Regions from separate parts of the Colwellia sp. BRX10-4 genome, predicted to be linked through region 1. Evidence: predicted binding sites of a transcription regulator. Region 1 holds the regulator's gene; each other region holds the start of a gene.
What was found. Region 1 encodes sigma-54, which starts transcription at its own class of promoters, with help from an activator protein. Its sites were predicted from a motif close to GTTGGCACGNNNNTNGNNT; they were not measured.
Positions count from the first base shown of each region.

Region 2: a site for sigma-54 is predicted at 5,982-6,000, ahead of H4J67_RS16790 (DUF2884 family protein). Genes of this name have one in related genera too.
Region 3: a site for sigma-54 is predicted at 1,483-1,501, ahead of H4J67_RS20720 (PEP-CTERM sorting domain-containing protein). Genes of this name have one in related genera too.

Region 1 covers NZ_JACGVZ010000001.1:19,139-27,258, reverse strand. Annotated here, with positions in the region: gene lptA (lipopolysaccharide transport periplasmic protein LptA) at 1-436, shown strand, start outside; gene lptB (LPS export ABC transporter ATP-binding protein) at 433-1,164, shown strand; gene H4J67_RS00140 (RNA polymerase factor sigma-54) at 1,244-2,752, shown strand; gene hpf (ribosome hibernation-promoting factor, HPF/YfiA family) at 2,776-3,063, shown strand; gene ptsN (PTS IIA-like nitrogen regulatory protein PtsN) at 3,109-3,564, shown strand; gene rapZ (RNase adapter RapZ) at 3,596-4,450, shown strand; gene H4J67_RS00120 (HPr family phosphocarrier protein) at 4,464-4,739, shown strand; gene mgtE (magnesium transporter) at 4,859-6,217, shown strand; gene pmbA (metalloprotease PmbA) at 6,331-7,698, opposite strand; gene yjgA (ribosome biogenesis factor YjgA) at 7,806-8,120, shown strand, end outside.
Region 2 covers NZ_JACGVZ010000026.1:49,298-57,417, reverse strand. Annotated here, with positions in the region: gene H4J67_RS16810 (sigma-70 family RNA polymerase sigma factor) at 54-569, shown strand; gene H4J67_RS16805 (DUF3379 family protein) at 562-1,275, shown strand; gene putP (sodium/proline symporter PutP) at 2,013-3,506, opposite strand; gene H4J67_RS16795 (EAL and HDOD domain-containing protein) at 3,762-4,988, shown strand; gene H4J67_RS16790 (DUF2884 family protein) at 5,120-5,929, opposite strand; gene zapE (cell division protein ZapE) at 6,095-7,018, opposite strand; gene H4J67_RS16780 (cold-shock protein) at 7,338-7,544, opposite strand; gene H4J67_RS16775 (RNA methyltransferase) at 7,827-8,120, opposite strand, start outside.
Region 3 covers NZ_JACGVZ010000016.1:90,363-98,482, forward strand. Annotated here, with positions in the region: gene H4J67_RS13300 (acetyl-CoA C-acyltransferase) at 1-429, shown strand, start outside; gene H4J67_RS20720 (PEP-CTERM sorting domain-containing protein) at 1,676-2,149, shown strand; gene H4J67_RS13310 (hypothetical protein) at 2,123-2,449, opposite strand; gene H4J67_RS13315 (hypothetical protein) at 2,549-2,968, opposite strand; gene H4J67_RS13320 (hypothetical protein) at 3,129-3,284, opposite strand; gene recQ (DNA helicase RecQ) at 3,796-5,592, opposite strand; gene H4J67_RS13330 (AraC family transcriptional regulator) at 5,902-6,825, opposite strand; gene H4J67_RS13335 (methylmalonyl-CoA mutase family protein) at 7,003-8,120, shown strand, end outside.

The DNA.
Region 1 (8,120 bases):
TTCAAGACAAGCCGTTGATCTTAAAAATAAAATATTCAGCTATATTGATAACGTGGTGATCACTCAAGGTTCATTAGTTATACGTGCTGATTTAGTACAAGTGCTGACTCAATCAGGCAGTGAAGAAAAAACCTACATCGCTAAAGGGAAGCCAGCAACCTTTAAACAAACCTTAGCCGATGGCACTCCACTTAGCTTACAAGCCGACGAAATAAGATATGAGCCTGCAAATAATTTAGTGATCATTTCAGGAAATGCGCTATTACAGCAAGAAGGCAGTGAAGTTAGTGGCAGTAGAATTACTTACAATATTGCCACTCAGTATGTTAATGCTGAAAGTAAATCTAACGAACGCACTAAAACGATTTTTCAGCCAAAAGAAAAAATTAAAGCGACAACCACAGACGCGAAAACTCAGGAAAAAATTAATTTATGAGCACTAGCACCCTAATGGCAAAAGGCCTTGCCAAAGCCTATAAAGGCAGAAAAGTGGTTAAAAATGTCAGTATGCAAGTTTCAGCAGGACAAATAGTCGGTTTACTGGGCCCAAATGGTGCCGGAAAAACAACTTCTTTTTATATGATCGTTGGTTTGGTTGAAAGTGATAGTGGCGATATTATTTTAAATGACGAAAACCTGACGTTAGCGCCTATGCATGAGCGTGCTAGAAAAGGCATCGGATATTTACCACAAGAAGCCTCTATTTTTCGAAAACTCAGTGTTTACGATAATATTATGGCTATTTTACAAACACGAAAAGAATTATCAGATGCTGAACGTGAAGAAAAATTAGAACATCTTGTTGAAGAATTCAACATAGGTCATATCAAAGATAATTTAGGCATGAGCTTATCGGGTGGTGAACGCCGCCGAGTAGAAATTGCCCGCGCTTTAGCTGCTGAACCAAAATTTATTTTATTAGATGAACCTTTTGCTGGTGTTGACCCAATTTCAGTAGGTGATATTAAAAAAATTATTCTACACTTAAAAGAACGTGGCATTGGTGTGTTGATCACTGATCACAATGTACGTGAAACTCTCGATGTATGTGAACATGCGTATATTGTTAGTCATGGTGAACTTATTGCAGAAGGTACTGCAGATCAAATTCTTGCAAATCAACATGTAAGAGATGTATACCTTGGTGAACAATTCACGCTATAGTAGTCAGTAAGTGAATAATATCTTCGTATGAAAAAAACGAAAATATCCCATTAAAAATAATAGGAAGTTAATGACCTAAATGCGCCCTACTCTACAACTCCGCATAGGACAACAATTAACCATGACGCCACAATTGCAGCAAGCAATCAAATTGCTGCAACTGTCTACGTTAGAGCTTCAACAAGAAATTCAAGAAGCCTTAGAAAGCAATCCATTATTAGAAATGGATGAGTCTTCAAATAATCCCGAAGATAAAAGTACTGACAACCTTGAAGAAGCTCACACTGCCGGTACTGGTGATGTTAAAGAAGCCCCGGCTTCTGATGGTAGCGAAGACGCTACGCCTACCATTGATGAAATCACCACTACTGAAGCCATGGACAAAAACGATATCCCTGAAGAATTAAACATGGATACCACTTGGGATGATAACTACACAGCTGGTGCAGCAAGTTCAAGTTCAGGCCCCTCTTCAGAAGATTATACTTACCAAGGCGAGACCCAAGACTCTATTCAAGATCATTTGCGCTGGCAAATGGAATTAAGCCCTTTTACCGAAACAGACCGCACTATAGCGACAGCAATTATTGATGCGGTTGATGACGCCGGTTACTTAACGGTATCTAGTGAAGACATTTTAGAAAGTGTTGCCATTGAAGGAGTAGAGCTTGATGAAATAGAGGTGGTACTAAAACGTATTAACCTCTTTGATCCTGTCGGCGTCGCTGCTCGTTCAATTTCAGAATGTTTAATCATTCAACTTAATCAATTTGACCCAGCTACACCTTGGCTAGCAGAAAGTAAGTTAGTTTTGCGTGACCATATTAATCTGCTGGGTAGCCGAGACTATCGTACATTAATGCGTAAAACTCGACTGAAAGAAGACCAACTGCGCGAAGTGGTACGTCTTATTCAATCACTTGACCCTAGACCCGGCGATAGTGTGATGAAGAGTGACGACCAGTACGTTATTCCTGATGTGTCTGTTGAAAAGAAAAATGGCCGTTGGGTGGTCGAATTAAACCCTGATACTGCGCCAAAACTTTCGGTGAATCAGCAATATGCTTCGATGTCACGTTCGATGAAGTCGACAGCGGACACACAATTTATTCGCTCAAATTTACAAGAAGCTAAATGGTTTATTAAAAGCTTAGAAAGCCGTAATGATACTTTATTAAAAGTGTCAAACTGTATTGTGCAACGTCAAATTGGCTTTTTTGAACATGGTAATGAAGCCATGCGTCCAATGGTTTTAAATGATATTGCCGAAGCTGTCGATATGCATGAATCAACCATTTCACGAGTGACAACACAAAAGTACATGCATACGCCACGTGGAATTTTCGAACTGAAGTTTTTCTTCTCAAGCCATGTTGGCACCGAAAGCGGTGGCGAATGCTCATCAACAGCTATTCGTGCACTAATCAAAAAATTTGTTGCCGCCGAAATCCCAGCAAAACCACTTAGTGATAGTAAAATGGCTGATTTATTAGCCGACCAAGGGATAAATGTAGCTCGACGTACCATAGCAAAATATCGAGAGTCACTTTCTATTCCACCTTCTAACCAACGAAAAAGTTTACTTTAACGAAAAGATGAGGAATTAAGCTTATGCAAATTAATCTTTCTGGCCACCATGTTGACATTACCGAAGCTTTACGAGAAAACGTCACGACTAAGATGACAAAATTAAGCCGACATTTTGATCATATCAATAATGTACATGTTGTTCTCACCGTTGAAAAATCAAATCAAATTGCTGAAGCGACTGTTCACGTTAGTGGCTCTGATTTACATGCAAAAGCTGAAAATGCTGACATGTATGCCTCTATTGATAGTCTTGTTGTTAAGCTTGACCGGCAAATATTAAAGTACAAAGGTAAAACGAATCAGCATTAATGCTGTTTATCGCCTGTTCACTCACCAAAGAATCTAAGTAGTATAATGAAGTTGCAAGATATCCTTACCCTTGATTGCACCCTGTGTGCAATTAAGGGTACAAGCAAAAAAAAACTCCTTGAAATAATTAGCACAACTGCGGCAAAAAAATTCGACAATATTGATACTCATCAATTATTCGAAAGCTTAATGGCGCGTGAAAAAGTTGGATCTACCGGTATAGGAAATGGCATTGCGATTCCTCATGGTCGATTAACTAACACGTCACAAGTTATTGCTGTATTGCTGACCAGTGAACAAGCCGTTGAATTTGATGCGATAGACAACCGTGCTGTCGATATTATTATTGCGTTATTTGTACCCGAAGAAAACTGCCAACAACATTTAGATACCTTACAAAGTATTGCGCAAATATTTAGTACTAAACAATTCGCAAAGCAAATAAGAAAATGCAAAGATTCGCAAGAGCTTTTTACTATAATAAAGCATGCTCAACGTTAATAAAATCTAATAATAACCCAGGAAAACTCAAATGAAACTCTTGATAGTCAGTGGTCGCTCAGGGTCAGGTAAAAGTGTCGCCTTACGTGTACTCGAAGATTTAGGCTACTACTGTGTCGATAATATTCCGGTAAATTTATTGCCTGCATTAGCACATACCGTTATTAATGATTACGACAAAGTAGCGGTTAGTTTAGATGTACGTAACTTACCCAATGACCCTAATGATGTTTCAGAGATATTAGATTATCTGCCAAAAACGGTAAAACTCGATATCCTGTATTTAGATGCCGATGACTCTGATCTTATTCGACGTTTTAGTGAAACGCGTCGTTTGCATCCTTTAATTAAACAAAATATTCCACTCGACCAAGCCATCTCTTTAGAGAAAAAGCTGCTTGAGCCTATTTCGACGCGTGCGGGTTTGTATATTAATACCAGCCAGTTATCACCTCATCAATTATCTGATTTAGTGCGTGAGCGAATTTTGGGCAAAACCTCGGCATCTATGGTGGTGGTGTTTGAATCTTTTGGCTTTAAACACGGTGTACCACAAGACGCAGATTATGTTTTTGATGCACGTTTTCTACCTAACCCTTTTTGGGAAACAGACTTAAAAGGTTTTACTGGTTTAGATCAACCCGTGCGAGACTTTCTTGCTAGCCAACCGATTGTCACTAAATTTATCTGGCAAATTAACAGTTTTATGATGACGTGGTTACCCCACTTAGAAAGAAACAATCGCAGCTATATTACTATCGCTATTGGTTGTACAGGTGGAAAACACCGTTCAGTTTATATTGCGGAAATATTAGCAAACAATCTCAGAAAAGAACGCGAAGATGTTCAATCTCATCATCGCGACATTAAAATACAAAGCACTTAATAACGGTCACTGTATGCCAAAATATAATAAATCATTAACCATTAGCAATAAACTGGGATTACACGCACGTGCTGCCACTAAACTTGCCCAGTTAAGCCAAAAGCTTAATGCTAACGTTACTATTTGCTTAGAGGGCAAAGAAGCTGATGCCAGCAGTATTATGGGGTTAATGTTACTGGCCGGTGGCTTTGGGAAAACCGTAGAGGTTATTACCCAAGGAGAAGATGCTCAACAAGCACTTAACGATGTATGCCAGTTATTTTCTGATAAATTTGATGAAGACGAATGATAAAAAGACTGAATAAAAAATAAAGTTACGTTATCATTCATTATAATACCTTATCCAGCGCATCTTGACTAAGATATAGACAATATAATTTTCGTATTACTGCGGCACAGGAAAACTTTATGCCGGAAATATCAGAGCAACAACAAAATCATCAACGCCTGCAACAAGTCAATGAAGCACTTGGTAGCGGTATGTTTGTGCACGTTCGAAAATTACTACAGAACATGCCAGCCTATGATATTGCTTTAATATTAGAGTCATCTCACTCGAAAAGTCGTGCCGTTTTATGGCAACTTATCGACGCAGATAATCACGGTGAAGTACTTGAAGAACTCAATGAGGAAGTTCGAAAAGGTATTTTAAAAACTATCCGCCCTGAAAAATTAGCCGCCGTTGCTGAAGGTATGGATGTTGATGATTTAGCTGAAGTTTTACGTACTCTACCCGATAGTGTTTATCAAGAAGTATTAAGTGCTATGGATTCGCAAGACCGAGGTCGAGTCGAAGCCGCGTTGTCATTTGAAGAAGATACCGCTGGCGGTATCATGAACACTGATACCATAACAATTCGTCCCGATGTAACGGTTGATGTGGTATTGCGCTATTTACGCTTACGAGGTGATTTACCTGAAGCGACCGATTCTTTTTATGTGGTCGATGGTAAAAATCACTTTATTGGCGCCGTTTCTCTAGCGGCGATAATTACCGCCAAACCTGAAATTATCGTCTCAACACTCATTGATAAAGATATTGAAGCAATTCAAGTGCATTTGTCTGATAGTGACGTAGCACAACTCTTTGAAAAATTTGATTGGTTCTCTGCACCAGTGATTGATGATGAAGGTCGTTTGCTTGGTCGTATCACGATAGACGATGTTATCGATATTATTCGTGAAGATGCCGAACATTCGATGATGAGTATGGCGGGTTTAGATGGGGAAGCTGATACCTTTGCTCCGGTTTTAAAAAGCACACAACAACGCTCTATTTGGCTTGGCGTTAATCTCATTACCGCACTACTGGCTGTTGCTGTATCGAGTATGTTCGAAGGTGTTTTAAGCCAACTGGCTATTTTAGCTATTTTAAATTCTTTAGTGCCTAGTATGGGTGGTGTTGCCGGTAACCAAACCTTAACACTGGTTGTTCGCGCCATTGCACTAGGCCATGTTGGCGACTCGAATGCGAGAATACTCATTCAAAAAGAACTTGCTGTTGGTTTTCTGAATGGCGTTATCTGGGCGGTATTAATTGCCGGTGTTGTGGCTATTTGGCAACAAAATTTAATGCTTGGTGGCGTAATAGCCTTTGCAATGTTAATGAATTTAACCGCTGCTGGTATCGCTGGTGTCGCTATCCCGCTGTTTTTAAAACGAATGAATATTGACCCTGCTCTCGCTGGTAGTGTGATATTAACAACGATTACCGATGTGGTTGGAATATTCGCTTTCTTAGGAACTGCAACTTTATTCCTAACCTAACCTCACCTAAACTAGATATGGGCTTATTGAGATCTTGATAGCTTTTCAAGATCTCATTGTTGGTCTGCTGGTTTTAGTAATCAAATGTACCTTGTTAAAATAGCAGGGTGTGATTAATTACCGCCAACCTGCATCTCTTCAATTAACAATGAACCCGTTAAAATACTGCCTCGTAAATCAACATCACTACCGACTGCTACTAAGCCTTTAAAGATATCAGATAAATTACCTGCAATGGTAACTTCTGATACCGGGTAAGCAATTTCGCCGTTTTCAACCCAGAAACCGGCAGCGCCACGTGAATAATCGCCATTGACTACATTAACGCCTTGTCCCATTAATTCAGTGACAAGAAAGCCAGTACCAAGTTTTTTCAACATGGCATTAAAATCACCACCATTGGCAGAACCTTTGGCGTTAATTTTCCAATTATGAATACCACCGGCATGACCAGTAGATTTAAGCCCTAGTTTACGTGCTGAGTAACTGGTTAATAGATAGGTCTCTAAACAACCATCGACAATAATTTCACGGTCAACCGTTTTTATGCCTTCACTGTCGAAAGCACTACTCGCCAAGCCCTTTAAAATATGAGGGCGTTCACTGATGTTTAAAAAGTCAGGAAAAACTTGTTTACCAATAGCGTCCATTAAAAAAGATGATTTACGGTATAAATTACCACCGCTGATCGCCGCAATAAAATGTCCAAAAATTGAATTAGCAATATCGGCACGAAACATCACCGGTACTTTTCCTGTCGGTAATTTTTGAGCATTTAATCTCGATAGCGCTTCTTTTGATGCTTGCACACCAATAGCAACGCCATTATCCATTAAGTCAAAATCACGATTAACGGTGTAAGCATAATCTCTTTGCATATCATCACCTTCAGAGGCGATCATTACACAGCTTAAACTATGGCGAGAGCTCGGATAGCCAACAATTTGCCCATTGGTATTACCATACACTTTATAGCCTTCAAAGCTATCAAGTGAGGCACCATCTGAGTTAGTAATACGAGGGTCATACGCTAGCGCACTGTCTTCACATTCTTTGGCGAGTTGAATAGCTTGGTCTGTTGTTAAAACTTTTGGGTGATATAAGTCTAAATCAGCAGGCGACATTTCAAGCATGTCCTTGTCTGCTAATCCTGAACAGTCGTCAACAGAGGTATACTTTGCAATATTAACCGCCGCTTGTACTGTTTGCTTTAAAGCCGCTTCTGATAAATCTGCGGTTGAAGCACTCCCTTTACGACCTTGCTGGTAAACAGTAATACCCAATGCACCGTCATTAGTAAACTCAACCGTTTCCACTTCACCAAACCGCGTACCAACACTTAACCCTTGTTGGCGGCTTATAGAAGCTTCAGCTGCATCTGCTCCTAGCGATTTTGCTAAGTCGAGTACTTGTGCTACACGTTGCTCAACGTCTCTTAATTGTTCGTTCATCGATTGTTTAGCGTTCATCGTTTCAGTCATAATTTATTGTTTTCTTCTATAAATGCAGGAAATTGGAGAATATGCGCTGTATACCATAAGCACTTACGAGTATAATAGCGATAATTATCACTTTAATAACGAATATTATGCCCGACTCTGCTAACGATATCGATGAATTAGATGAAGAATTAAAAAGTAAATCAGAAGTAAAGCGCGAAATGATCCAGTTACAAATCTTTGGACAGTCGCTTATTGATTTATCTAAGCATCAGCGCAGTAAAATTCCTTTTACTGAGGAGATTAAGGACGCCTTAATTTTAGCTGATAAAATTAAAAACAAACATGAAGCATTACGTCGCCATGTTCGCCACTTGGCAAGAATATTATCAGAATCTGATTTAGAGCCAATTAAACATGCTCTTGATGTTATGGCAAATAAGCATCAACAAGAAACAGCTAAG
Region 2 (8,120 bases), on a different contig from region 1:
AAATATATTTTTAAAAGCGAAATAAAATAATGTCAGCTCAGGTCTCTTACAACATGGCAACAAAACAAGTTAGATATGAAGCACTAGTTAAAGCTTTGCATGGCGATTTATTCCGTTATGCTTATTGGCTATGTCACGACAAACATGTGGCTGAAGACTTAGTGCAAGAGACATTTTTACGGGCATGGCGAGCTTTAGATTCATTAAAAGATGAAAAAGCGGCTAAGTCATGGCTGATCACAATTTTACGACGAGAAAATTCTCGTCGTTTCGAACGTAAACGATTTGATATGAGTGAATATGAAGAAGCCACTGTTACCGATACTAAATCAACAAGTAGCGAACAAGAAATTGAAAACTATTGGCTTCGTGAAAAAATAGCACAAATGCCAGAAGAATACCGTGAGCCATTAGTATTACAAATTATTGGTGGATTTTCAGGTGAAGAAATAGCTAAACAGCTCGATTTAAATAAGAATACCGTGATGACAAGGTTGTTTAGAGCGCGTAATCAATTAAAAGAAGCTTTAGATAATACTCCCAAAGTTAGAGGTCAGTACAATGGATGATTTGCAATTTAGACGTCGTATTTATGCAGATCCAAATACACGTGATAAAGATATGCTTGCTGCAATTCATAGTGATCCTGCCAAGCAAAATTTTACACAAGAACTTGAAAGTTTAGACAGTAAACTCTTTCAAGCGTTAAATATTGAAGTACCTGTAGGCTTAAGCGATAAACTTATTTTACGTCAAACCATGGCCAGTCATCAGGAACAAAAACGTAAAAGTCGTGTTCGTTTAGCTTTAGCTGCGTCTGTTGCCTTTGTGATGGGTTTAACGATTAATTTTATGCAGTTTTCTAATGCCTATAACAACCTAGGGGATTACGCGATAGCTCATATTGCCCATGAAGAAGGACATTTTTCTAACACTTCAACTGCAAATGTTAGCTTAGCCTCTCTTAACGATAAAATGGCGACGTTTAATGCCAGTTTTACTGATAGCATAGGCAAATTAATGTTTGCTAATTATTGCCGGTTTGATGGCATGAAAAGCCTACACTTAGTTTTTCAAGGTACAACAAGCATGGTCACTGTTTTTATTGTTCCAAATAATGAAGAGCTTAAATTTACCGCTGATTTTTCAACAGAGAAATTAATAGGAAAATCCCAACACTTTAAAAACAATAATATTATTGTCGTTGCTGACAAAAGTGAATCGCTGACACAGTGGCAAACAGCGATTGATAAAAATATTAGCTGGTCTATTTAAGTCATAAAAATAATATTTTACTGTTAACTTCGTCGTACATGAAACCATGGCGACGAAGTTCTTAATCCCCTCTTATCAAAGCCTAATTCCTTTTGCACTAAAACCATCATCTTAATACCACACCCCCTATACTGAACTCTTTTCAGTATCGAGTACACACCTCTCAAACCACAGATAGCATAATCGTCAAGCTGAACCAGATTCAGTATCTAGTACACACCTCTCAAACCACAGAAGCCATAGTCGTCATACTGAACCAGTTTCAGTATCTAGTACACACCTCTCAAACCACAGATACCATAGTCGTCATGCTGAACTCGTTTCAGTATCTAGTACAAACCTCTCAAACAATAGAAGTCAAAATCGTCATGCTGAACTAGTTTCAGTATCTAGTACTGACCTCAATAAAATAGAGATTAAAATAACATATACATTCATTGCCATCCTTGGCACCACACTATTGCCTCCGTGGATGGAGGTACTTATGATTTGTCAGGAACAAAAATCATGACCGTTCATCCTGAACATATACATTCATTGCCATCCTTAGCACCACGCTATTGCCTCCATGGATGGAGGTACTTATGATTTGTCAGGAACAAAAATCATGACCGTTCATCCTGAACATATACGTTCATTGCCATCCTTGGCACCACGCTATACCGTTCATCCTGAACATAAAAAGCCCGTTATTGAATATCAATAACGGGCTTTATTTGAGAGAGTTTACAATACCATTAATCGATATTGTGCTGCTCTATCATGTCATCAAACATTTTTTCAACAGATTCATCAGGTGCCGCAGTAAAGTTACTCACCACAACAATCGCTATTGTTGAAAGTATAAAGCCAGGAACAATTTCATACATCACTGAACTCAATAGTTCGCCACCGACAGTTATCGGGGCATAAATCCAAATAAGAACGGTTATAGCGCCTGTTAACATTCCTGCTAAAGCGCCTTGTTTGTTCATTTTTTTCCAGTAGAGACTAAAGATAACTAGTGGTCCAAATGCGGCGCCAAATCCTGCCCAAGCATTACTAACCAAACTTAAAATAGAGCTATTTCGGTCATAAGCTAAAGATATCGCAACAATAGCAACTAGAAGTACGGATAAACGGCCAACAAAAACAAGCTGTTTATCAGTAGCGTCTTTATTTAGAAACGCTTGATAAAAGTCACCGGTTAATGAGCTTGATGTCACTAATAATTGAGAAGAAATGGTGCTCATTATTGCAGCTAAAATAGCCGCTAATAAAAAGCCAGAAATGAGAGGGTGAAATAAGACCTGAGAAAATAAAACAAAAATAGTTTCTGGATCGGTTAATTCTGTGCCCGTTTTCGCCACATAAGCAATACCAGCAAAACCAGTTGCCATAGCACCACAAATAGAAACGATCATCCAAGTCATACCAATACGACGAGCAGCAGGTAAATCTTTAACTGACCGAATTGCCATAAAGCGCACGATGATATGTGGCTGGCCAAAATAACCTAAGCCCCAAGCCATCGCTGAAATAATCGCCAGCGCGCTAACACCGTTAAACATATTAAACTTTTCAGCATCAATAGAATGAATTACATCATTCATTGCTTGTACGCCACCAATGTCGCTTATGACCACAAAAGGTACCAGCACAAGTGCTACGAACATAATACACCCTTGCACAAAATCGGTTAAGCTTACGGCTAAAAAACCACCAAACATAGTATAAAGTACAACAACACCTGCGGTAACGTAGAGCCCAACTTCATAATCTAATCCGAAAGAGCTTTCAAACAATTTACCACCAGCAACAATACCTGATGAAGTATAAAGCGTGAAAAAGACAATAATAACAATTGATGAAACTACGCGTAGCAAATGGCGCTTATCATTAAAACGGTTCTCAAAGAAATCAGGTAAAGTTATCGAATCATTTGCTACTTCAGTATAAGTTCTCAAACGAGGCGCAACAATTAAATAATTAAAATAAGCACCAATCACTAAACCTACGGCGATCCAAATACTGCTTAAACCTGTCACATACATAGCACCTGGTATGCCCATTAGCATCCAACCACTCATGTCAGAAGCCCCAGCGGAAAGAGCCGTCACTGAAGGACTTAGATTGCGCCCTCCTAGCATATAACCTGCTGCGTCACTGGTCGATTTTTTAAAGGCATATAAACCTATACCGATCATCACAATAAAATATAAACCTAAAGAAAATAATGTACCAAATGCCAAATTAACCTCCGAAAGTATTATTATATTTTTACTAAGTAAAAAAAATGTTAAAAAATTCTGTTACTAAGCAAAAAATGGATTAAGCTAGTATGACTAGATATTTTGCTATTACTATACTTTTATTTTTTTCAACTATATTAAAGGTATTATCCATGTAATATTTTTATGCCAGCAACTAATATATAAAAATAGTTGATGCTAATTTATCCTTTTTCCAATATATTCAATATAGTTACGAAAATATCAGGAATTTTTATGTATTTTTATGCCGCCAGGCAACCCATTCTAGATAAAGACAAAAATCTTTTTGCCTATGAATTACTATTTAGAGACAGCATTGACAACGTTTTTCCTGATATTGATGGCGATGAAGCCACCACAAAAATGATTGAAGCAAGTAAATTTAACTTAGGTATAGGAGAGTTTACTGGTAATAAGCCCGCCTTTATCAATTTTACCCTTGAAACATTGAGTCTTGGTTACGCAAATATGCTGACCACCGATGAAGTCGTCGTTGAAATTCTTGAAACGGTTAAACCGGGTAAAAAGTTATTAGCTATTTGCAAAGACCTTTATGAACAAGGTTATACATTAGCGCTCGATGATTATGAACATCAAAAAGTATGGATACATTTTTTCCCTTATATCAAAATAATAAAAATAGATTGGAAAATATCCACTATTGAAGAAATTAAAGAAGTTAAACAAGCGATTGCTAATTTCCCTGATATTAAGTTGCTTGCAGAAAAAGTTGAAACTTACGACGAGTATAATCAAGCACTAGAATTAGGCTTTGAACTATTCCAAGGTTTTTTCTTTGCTAAGCCTGAGATGATAAAAACTAAAAGTCTCTCTCCATCACAGATTGCCATGGCTGAGTTACTTTATGAAACATCAAAACCCGAATTAGATTTAATCAGTATTACTTCTGTGTTTGAACGCGATGTAACACTTTCTTATAAACTATTAAGATATGTTAACTCGGCAACATTTCGCAGACGCAATGAAATATCAACAATAAAACAAGCACTTGTAACTCTAGGATCACAAGAATTAAAACGATTTTTAGGTTTGATGTTTGCTATAAATGTTAACCCTGACAAACCTTCAGAGTTAATTAATTCAGCGATGGCTCGTGCTAAATTTTGTGAACTTCTCTCAAAGGATATTAGTGCTCCAATAGATTCATCGATTGCATTCTTAACGGGCTTATTATCATTAATTGATGCCATTTTAGATGAAAAACTTGAAACTGTTTTAGAAAAGTTACCACTTGCACAAGAGATAAAGGACTCTTTACTCACTAAGAAAGGTGTATTGGCTGAATTAATCCAGTTATTAGAGTACATTGAGCATGCACAATGGGATAAAACCATTGTTGTTATGAATAAGTTAGGTATAGAAAAAGAAAAAGTCATTAGAGATTACAACCAAGCACTTTCATGGGCTGACGAGCAGTCACAAATGACCAATGGCAGTTAATTAAGTCAGTGGTTCAATTGACAAAAAACGAGTAACCAAATTGTTTACTCGTTTTTTATTGTCAATAATTAGAGAATAACGCGCCCATGTTATAATCGGCGCTAGAGAAGTTTATCCGTATTTAGTTAACATTACATAAGTTCTTTAGTGTTTTTAGATGAAACAGTAGTGGTTAATAAATTAAAGTCTTTTAACACTATTATTTCGTTAGTTAACCTGTCTTCAAGTGCATCGATGTCGACAACAGATTGACAAAGTACTTTACTACTTTTTTTAATTTGTTCACCACGAGATTCCATTTCGTTTTCCATTTTTTCACCGAAATCCTCCATACGAGATTCAAAAGCGTTCATATCGCCACCAGAGAAAAGCATCTGTTGACCTACCGCTATCATTAAACTACCAATCGAATTTTGCACCGTCTTTTCTATCGCACTTTCAATACGTTGCTCAAAATCTTCGTTGAAAAAGTTTTCTCCTGAAAAACCATCCTCATCAAAATAAATGTCATTATCACTGGTTAAGCCCAGATCAACTTCTTTACGTATTTCTGAAAGTTGACTAGTAATTTCAGCACTCAGCGTATTATCTTGACCTAGTAACTCATTAAACGCTAAGTTAATGCCGTCATTCGCAAGATCGATAGCATCCAATGCAACACTTTTTACTTGTGGAACTGCAGCCCTAATGCCAGACGAATAATCATGAATCAAGGATTGCTGATTATCTGTTAAGTCAACTTGAACACCATTGACATATAATCGTTCATTATCAACAATTTTATAGAGTGGCAGTTTACTTTTAGAGAATTCAATAGCGGTTGGCGTAATTTTAATACCACCAGATATTGTTGCATTGCATGAGTCATTTGTAAAAGATGCGGTGGAAGCGAACGTAGTGCTGCTTGCCAATATAAGTGATGTTGCGATGAGTGTTTTCATATTATGCCCTTCGATTGTTATCGATTAAATAATGCCTAACTTAATATAGACATTACAAAACTAGTGCCAACTAGTAAAACCAATAAAATTCAATAAGATATAATAAATCCATAAAACAAACTAAAAATTAAATACTAATTATTAGTGAAATAAACACATTTTTGGTTAATATGCTAATTGTTGCATTTCAATGAGACGGGATTGGCAGCGAGCAAATTCAAAACTTAATTGCTGTCCTTGATAAAGCTCAATTATATCAACTTCAGTATTAATAATAAGTCGTATATTTCTATCATAAAATTCATCAACAACAGCAATAAAGCGCCGAGCTTCGTCATCTAAATGGCAAAGTTGGCTTAATAATTTACCGTCGCGTTGATAGTCATCTTCTACACCCGATATAACAGACGTTATGCGCTCTCCGTCAAATTGAGGAACTTGGCCAAGCAATACCAGTTTAAAATGATCAGCTAGGCTAATGGAGTCTCGCTGACTTCTAGGGCCTGAACATAGTGCATAAAAATCAAAAAGTATAATAGTGTCTGTTTTCGCTTGAAAAGGGATTTTACGGTGGTTAACAGTTATATTACCTGAAGTACCCACAATGCCCGTAATATCTAAAAACCTTTGTCTAAGCGTTTTGTTATTTAATGGGTAAGTATAATCACGATATGCAATTGCGGTTTCATCATAATGCTCTAAGCGATGATCTGCAGCACCATCAACCGATAACACTTGGCAATAATGATTAATTAAATCGATGGTTGGCAAAAATCTTTCACGCTGTAACCCATTACGATAAAGTTCTTCGGGTCGACAATTAGAGGTAGCGATTAAAATAATATCTTGTTGAAAGAACGCCTGAAATAAGCCAGAAAGCAACATAGCGTCACCAATATCTGAAACATAAAACTCATCAAAACACAGTACTTTGATCTTTTTAGCCCATTGCTTAGCAATAAACGTTAATGGGTCACTTTGTCCTGTACATAAATTTAATTGTTGATGTACTTCTTCAATAAAACGATGAAAATGAATACGTTTTTTAGCAGTAACGGCTAAATTTTGAAAGAAGAGATCCATAAGCATGGTTTTACCACGACCGACTCTCCCATAAAGATAAATACCACGAATAGCAGACGATTTTTCAGTCGTTTAGCAAGCCAAGATTTACGCTCATGTTGATAGATTTGTTCAGAAAGATCATCAAGTTTGGCAACGGCATTAACTTGTGCATAATCGTATTTAAAATTATTCGAAGTAGATAGAGCTTGGTAAGCTGAAAGCATATCTTAAGTTTTAAACGTTGAAACTAAATTTTTCCCACAAAAAAAGGGTGAGACATAAGTCTTACCCTTTTTAGCAATTTATTTGTATAAGGTAACCTAAGTTAGCTCAAGATACAAAATTAAAGAGCTTGAATGTTCTCAGCTTGAGGACCTTTCTGACCTTGAGTTACAGTAAACTGTACTTTTTGGCCTTCAGCTAGAGTTTTAAAACCGTCGCCAGAGATTGCAGAAAAATGTGCGAAAACGTCAGGACCAGATTCTTGCTCGATGAAACCAAAACCTTTAGACTCGTTGAACCATTTTACTGTACCAGTAGTTGTAGACATAATAGTATCCTATTTGTTTAATATAATTAATCTTAATTTTTTTCTAGCAATTAAATAAATTTAATCCGCTAAAACGATGATGCTGAGAGTGTTGCTATGACTTATTAAACAGGACGAGCTACTAACATAACTTCGAAACTTGGTACATAAATATAGGTAGTACTTTCTAGCTGCGTGCATTGTATATCGTTGGCAGAAAGAGTCAAGTTTTTTATCGACTTTATTAATTCTTTTGTTTGTTTTATGAACAAACCGTAAGATTAACACTATCAACAAGCCATTTTACTGTTTCACTTTTACCGTGTTATTTGTATCTCTACTTTTTCGGATAAGTTCATTGTCACCAATAGCTATTGCAGACTTTGCTAAGCGGTCATATAGCAAAACATTTACTGTTGCTGCCAAATTCATACAACCATTCGTTGGAATATATACCACAGCATCAGCTTTATCGATAACAGCCTGACTAATAGTGCCATCTTCAGGGCCAAACACATACATAGCATTTTTAGGATGAATGAAAGCCGGCAATGGCACCGCTCCTTCAATTAAATCAACACATATTAGCCTGCTCCC
Region 3 (8,120 bases), on a different contig from region 1:
GATGGTGCTGCGGCATTAGTGATGATGAAACAGTCAGAAGCAGAAAAACGTGGTCTACGCCCTTTATGTAAAATTGTTGCTCATGCAACGCATGCACAAAAACCTGAAGAGTTTACCGTAGCACCCGTTGGCGCAATGAATAAAGTTTTAGCAAAAGCAAACTGGACGGCTGCAGATGTTGATCTATGGGAAATTAATGAAGCATTTGCCATGGTTACCATGTTAGCGATTAAAGAATTAGCCTTAGATGTTGAAAAAGTCAATGTCAATGGTGGCGCTTGTGCACTGGGTCATCCTTTAGGTGCTAGTGGTGCTCGTATTATGGTAACGTTAATCCATGCATTAAAAAACAAAGGTTTATCAAAAGGTTTAGCCTCTCTTTGTATTGGTGGTGGTGAAGCTACAGCGATTGCGGTTGAAATGTTTTAGGCCATTAAGTTCGCTGTTATTTTCAGATAATGCTGATAAAAATTAAATTTGTAAAGCCGCTATGTTAAGTCATAGCGGCTTTTTTATTAATGCTCAATGATTGCACAGATTCTTTTTGAACAAAGATAAGTGTAGAAGCTAAATAAATATCGAAACAAATGTGGCAGTAAGTTTTATCTATTAAAAAAGTACCAAAAAACACGTCAAATAAAGTTTGAACCTGACTTCAACAGGCATAAGTGAACCTTAATAATCATTCGAAACACATTATAAAATAACTTTGTTAATGTCTTCTGCGCATCGCTGACATTATCTGCTGGCTATTCTTTAGGTCAACTCATAGCCAAAACCGGTCATAGGCAGCAATCCTAAAGAGTGGCGAATCGCAACCCAATGCGGCCCCATTGCCGGAGCGGTTAGGTTATGGAGGCCACAGCCCATTCGATGTCTCAATGTGTCAGGTTTCTTTACAATGTTCGAGTGTAGATAATAGCTGACGATAGCGGAAGTCACCTCGATATCGCAAAGTTAGCATAGGGTCGAAAACCACTAAAATGGCTCTGAGTCGAGCCAGATCAAGCGCTCGGCTAGGTTCGTGAACCCGATATGGACAGTAATCACAAAAATAGCTCGCTTTCAAACCACCTCAGCCCAAACAAGGTTGCGCAAGCACTGGCTTACCCGTCAAGTGAGAGAGGGCAGTCACATAGGCGTTAAATTCGGGGTTGCCGTTAAATAAAAGTTAGTTCACTGCGCTTTAAGCATAATTTATTGCTCCCTCACCTTGGTAAATTAGCTGGGGAGGATGGGCATTTTTTGATTCAGTAGATATTTTTTACTGTTGCAGCTGGTTGTTTGTGGTTACTAGGCAAATCAAACAGAATTAGAAAGTGGTTGGCCTCGCCAGCCATCATCGTCGTATCAGATCGGCCTTGGTCGTGGGTGCTCAGCCAATAGAGCCTTTTTTTTGTGCTTTGTGTCAGGTTTTTTTACATATCAAGCTCAATACATTTTAATTAATATTTAAGTGCTTGTAATAATGGAATATTTTTACTTGGCCTGATTATTGCTATAATTGCATCCTGTTTGCAACGCTTTTGAAGTGTCGCGCATAATCAAGCTAAAATGTGGAAAGGAATACCATATGGATTTAAAATTTTTAAGATCTGTTTTTGCCGGATTGGTTTGGACAGTCAGTAGTTTGGCTAATGCCAGCCTTATAAACGATGATGTTACAGGGGCCGAATTGCTTTCATCAGCTAGTGGATTGGTCATTGGCACCACAATTGGCGCAACGATTGATAGCGGCGCACCATATGATGGCGTCCGCATTACCTCTCCCGGTGTCTGGTATACATTCTTTGGTAATGGATTAAGAACGTCATTCCATACGAACGATATAGCTACAAACTACGAGACACTATTATCGGTATATACAGGTCACATTAGCCCAATAGTAGAATTACAAGCGCTCGCTAATGATCACCATCCATGGTTATGCGACAGATCATCTTCGACTTATTGTTCTGATTATGATTTTAGAAGTACGTTAAATCAGCAATATTATTTGCTTGTACATGGCTGGGGAGGAGCCGCTGGCACATTCGGTTTATCCTATGCGGGAGTCGAAGCGGCCTCCGTACCGGAGCCATCAACACTTGCTATTTTCGCACTAGGCTTAATGGGTTTTGCATCACGTCGCTTTAAGAAAAAAGCTTAATGTAGCTTCGCCATTATCGAAATTAATTATCGATGACGGAATGCCTGCATAAACCCATGTAACCCAACGTCGTCGATAATCATCAAGAAGTATCTGCCAATTGGGTAGATGCTTTTTTTGCTCATAAAGCTGCGTTAACCGACGAAAGCGATTGTGTGCCGTTCGTTTTGACACGGTTAATTTATCTTTGCCAAATTGATACCCTAAAAAATCAAAACCTCTTGATATCTTTCCAATAAATTTCTTGTCCGGCGCTTGCTCGACCTTCAAACGGTTAAACGCTTGATTGACGGCCCTCACTGCTCTACGTAACTGCCAGCGGGTCTTCGCTAATACAATAATGTCGTCTATAAAACGGCGCTAAAAATAGCGAGGGTAACTTTCCATCTGCTCATCCAATCATTTTAAGTAATAAGCCGCGATAACCGGTGATAACGGGCAGCCTCGTGATATACCGCAGTGAATAGACTTAAACGTACCGCCCACTTCAACTGTGCGTTTCACAAACTGCACTAACAAGCGCCAGACAAACGGGTTGGCAATGTCTTTATCTAGTTGCTGGAGTAATATTGTGTGGTCAATCGACTCGTAGTAGTGCTTTACATCAGTTTTCATAACATAGCTGTAATCGGGTAGGGCTGAGTGCAGGGTATTCACGGTGGCCTTTAATCCACCATGCCCTTTGATATGGGTACAGCGAGGGGATAATGCCAAGGCATCCGGTAACGCCATGGCTAACATCTTTAGTACCAGTGCATCTTGAGATGACCACAGATGGATGGCCTCACCATTGGCCTTAGTGATCACACTGAGCGGCATTAACCTACAGCGTTGGTCGTTGAGGGATTGCAGCAGTTGCTTGCGGATTGCGGTCCAGTGAAAGCGCAGATGCCAGATGTCGGCATTGGGTGGGAAGTTAGCCCGCTGCTTACACAGCCATGTATAGGCGGTATCGAGTGCGGTTGAGTTGAAGATATCGTTAAGGTTTAGCATGCATTAAGCATCGCGCAATACCCGCTTTTGCACAAGCGGGAATGACGTCTTTAGCTCGATCTACACCAGCGATAGTATTGCTCATCATAGACGCCGTTTTAATATCTAAAAAGCAACCTAGAAAGGTTATCGCTAAGAGCATGAGGAGACTAATTCTCTATTTCGATATGGAGACTCTTGTTTGTCCGGTTAGGTGGCTTAGTTCTCTATCAGGATAAAGGTAGAACTACTTCTTCTGATCACCGCAAAAAGCTCAAAAAGCTATTGATGTTAATGTCGGCTACCGTATCAAAGTGAACATAACACAGGGTTGTTTTGACTAGTGAATTAGGTCAGGTTTGTGGTTTGTGGCTACTGCCCTTAGAGTTATATTTTAGGAGTTAGCTATTTCAACGTTTAATTAATTTTTTGAAAGGTATTTTCGGCGCTTAATCGTAATAATTCCAGTTTCTGATTTTATTTAACGGTTTGCATCTTTATCTTACTTCTACAGTTATTCATATATTCCCTTACAAGCGTGAGATTATTTAGCTTTATATACTTTAACTAAAAAAGCCCCAACATAAAAATGCTGGGACTTTATTTAATATTATTATTTCTATCTTTATTTGTTAGTTTACAACTTTATTCAGAACCAACAATAAGCGTTTTAGCTAGTGAAGTAGTGCGATAATTTTTTCACCATAAAGCTCAAGTTTTGTTTTACCTATACCATTAACGTTTAATAGTTGTGCTGAGTTTTTGGGATTAGCTCTGGCTATATCCATTAAGGTAGCGTCGTGAAAAATAACGAATGATGGTACATTTCTCTCTTTTGCCCAGAATGCTCTTTGTTGCTTCAGCTTTTCAAATACGGTTTCTTCTTGTGCTGATAAATTGCTGGCATTAGGTTGTTTTGATTTTCGTGCAAGCTTCGCCTTACCGTATTCTTTTACTTTGAGTTCTATGGTCAGTTCGCCTTTTAATAAAGGTCGAGATTTTTCAGTAAGTTTTAAAGCGCCATATTCCATTTCTACAGCTAAATATCCCATTGAAATGAGTTGCCTAAACACCGTTTGCCATTCCTCTGCTTTGTGCTCTTTACCAATACCATAGGTAGAAAGTTGTTGGTGATTGACCTGGATAACTTTAGGGGTTTGCTTACCTAGCAAGACATCAATTTGATGGCCTACGCCAAATCTTTGGCCCGTTCGATAAACGGTTGAAAGTGCTTTTCTAGCGGCAGCAGTGCCATCCCATGTTATGGGTGGATTCAAACAGTTATCACAATTTCCGCAAGGCTCAGCTAACGTTTCACCAAAATAATTGAGTAATACTTGCCGGCGGCAAGAGCACACTTCGCAATAACCAAGCAGGGCATCAATTTTACGTTGAGTTATAAACTTGAACTGTTCATTACCACTACTTTGACTTGTCATTTGTTTTAGTTTAATAACATCTTGCATGCCATACGCTAACCAAGTATTGGCGGGCATACCATCACGGCCTGCTCGGCCAGTTTCTTGGTAGTAGGCTTCGATACTTTTAGGCAAATTTAAATGGGCAACAAACCTAACATCGGGTTTATCAATACCCATGCCAAAGGCAATGGTGGCAACGATTATTATGCCGTCTTCTCTGAGAAAACGTTGTTGATTGCTATCTTTAATATTATTGGCTAAACCTGCATGATAAGGCAAAGCAACTTTTCCTTGTTCACTCAGCCATTGAGCTGTGGCCTCAACAGATTTTCTTGAAAGACAATAAACGATACCGGCATCATTGTTATGTTCGGTATTGATAAATTTAAGGAGCTGTTCTTTGTTATTTTTTTGTTCACTGATCCGATACTGAATATTGGGTCTGTCAAAACTATGAACAAAGATTTTAGCAGCCGTTAAATTTAATACTTGAACAATTTCATCTCGCGTTTTCATATCCGCTGTCGCTGTTAAGGCAATTTTAGGCGTGTGGGGATATCGCTGGCTGATAATGGACAGTTGTTGGTATTCAGGTCTGAAATCATGACCCCATTGTGAAACACAATGTGCTTCATCAAAGGCAAAGAGTGCAATGGTAATATTATCAATAAGGTTTAGAAAATAATCACTCAATAGTCGCTCTGGTGCAACGTACAATAAGTCGACATTGCCTGATCTTATTAGCTGCTCGACACGATTTTGTTCTTCATGGTCCTGCGACGAATTTAAAAACTCTGCTTTTACGCCTTGTAGTTTTAGCGCATCAACTTGATCTTTCATTAACGCTATTAGTGGCGACACCACTATGCCTACGCCATCACGAACTATCGCCGGTATTTGATAGCATAATGACTTTCCACCACCGGTTGGCATAAGCGTAAAAACATCTGCGCCACTTATTAATTCACTAATTATTTTCGCTTGTTGATGTCGAAAATCAGGGTAACCAAAGGTATTTTGTAAAACTGATTTTGCCGTATTGATATCCATATTGATTTCCTTTTAACGCTAGACAAGTCAGTGAAATTAAATAGCATAGATTAAGTGACATTAAGTTAAGTGGTGAGCATTAAATAGCGGGTTAAAAGTTAAGTATCGCTAATGTTATCGCGTAACCTTGAGTATAGCAGCCAATGATTATTTACTTTTAACGAGCAAACCTATGATAAAGGTATCATCAACGTCGTTATAAATGAAGACGAGGAGAATGAGCCTACTATAAATTACGTCTGGCTAGTATGGTCAAGAGTTAGCTATTGGCTAAATACATTGCTAACACTCTAACTTCTATTGATGTTTTTAAGCACTGTGACGAGAGTCACGATATTGCTTTGGTGACATTCCTAGCGACTTTTTAAATAGGCGTGAAAAATAGTAAGGGTCGCTATATCCCAAGCCCTCACTAATATCTTTAATAGTCTGTGAGCTATTATCAAGTTCAGAGCAGGCGCGTTGAATTTTCATATTAATAAAATGCTGTATTGGTGATGTATCAGTGAGTTCTTTAAACTTCTTTGAAAAATAAAATTTAGAAAGCTGACTGTAATGCGCTAATGTATCCAAACTCAACTCTTGATGAAGATTATTGCGCATTAAACGTTCGACCGCATCAATATCAAAAGTAGAACTTTTATTAAAGTCAGTTAAACGCAACTGTAATGCCAAAAAGCTTAAGGTTTGCTGTAAAATATGAACCGCGTGAATAACATTAGTAGCGGTATAGCCGCGGCGACCTAGCGCTAATAAATTGTCAAAATCTCGGATCACTTCATCTACATTCCCAACGTGTGCTAGGCCATCATCCATTTTCATTAATAAACGTTCGGCAAAATTACTGGCGAGGTCGCCTTTAAAATTTAACCAATAGACTTTCCCTGACTTGTTTTTAATTTCACTGTTACTTCCTCTATGAACGGCGGTAAATTTAAAACTCGCATTGGCTGGTATAATAACAAGATCGCCCGATTTAACTTCTCTGACTTTGTTTTTATAGTCTAGAGTTGCACTAGTAGATTGACAATAAAGTAAGCTGTGATGGTCACTGTTTTTTTTATCTATTTGATAGGCAATATCTGAATGCTTCCCAAGCGATAACGGATAAAGACTCGAGGTTAGCGGATGAACTTGCAGTTTTTTCAATAAAAAAACGGGAATAAGTAAACGAATATCATCAATGATAGTTGCTGTTTTTATCGGCTTTGCTGACTTTGATTGTTGAAGCATAATTAATAAGCTACGCGTTTTAATTTTATAGCAAGATAGTCCATCAAATTAGCAATAAAATCAATGTTAATACCATTTTCTTTATGATTTAATATTATTAATAAAAAATTTAAATAGCAATTCAGCACCAAAAATTACACCTATAATGGTGAGTAAGTTAATAAAAGAGAATTCAAAATGACAACTGAAAGATACCAACTCAAGAATAAAATTAGAATTGTCACTGCCGCATCACTTTTTGATGGGCACGATGCTGCGATTAATATTATGCGCCGAATTTTACAATCAAGTGGTGCTGAAGTTATTCATTTGGGCCATGACCGCAGTGTTGAAGAAGTGGTTAATACCGCAATTCAAGAGGATGCTAATGCTATTGCGATGACTTCTTATCAAGGTGGGCATAACGAATATTTTAAATATATGTACGACCTACTTAAAGAACGAGGTTGTGAACATATTCGTATCGTTGGTGGCGGTGGCGGTGTTATTTTACCTGACGAAATTAAAATGCTACAAGATTACGGTATTACCCGTATTTATTCGCCTGATGACGGTCGTGCACTGGGGTTATTAGGCATGATTGACGACATGTTAGAGCGCTGTGACTTTAAAACTGGCGTCAATGTTAAAAAAGACGATGTTGCTAATTTAAAGAAAAATGACAAACAAGCCATTGCGCGTTTAATTTCAGCGGCTGAAAATGCGCCTAAAGAAAATAAAGCCGACTTAGAGAAAATTCGTAAAATTGCCTCAGCAAGTAAAACACCGGTATTAGGTATTACTGGTACCGGTGGTGCGGGTAAATCTTCGCTGGTTGATGAATTAATCCGTCGCTTTTTAATGGCGACAGCAGACAGCAAAATTGCCATTGTTTCGGTTGACCCGTCTAAGCGTAAAACCGGTGGTGCATTACTCGGTGACCGAATTCGTATGAATGCGGTAAACAATGATCGCGTTTACATGCGTTCGTTAGCCACACGTCAGTCAAACTTGGCGTTGTCTGTTTATGTCAATGACACCTTAGAAATTTTAAAAGCGACCGATTTCGACTTAATTATTCTAGAAACTTCGGGTATTGGTCAATCAGATACCGAAATTGAAGAACATTCAGATGTTTCTTTGTATGTAATGACGCCAGAGTATGGCGCGGCAACACAATTAGAAAAAATCGATATGCTCGATTTTGCTGATATTATTGCGCTCAATAAATTTGATAAACGGGGCGCTTTAGATGCCCTGCGTGACGTTAAAAAACAATATAAACGTAACCGTGGCATGTTTGAAGCCGGTGATGA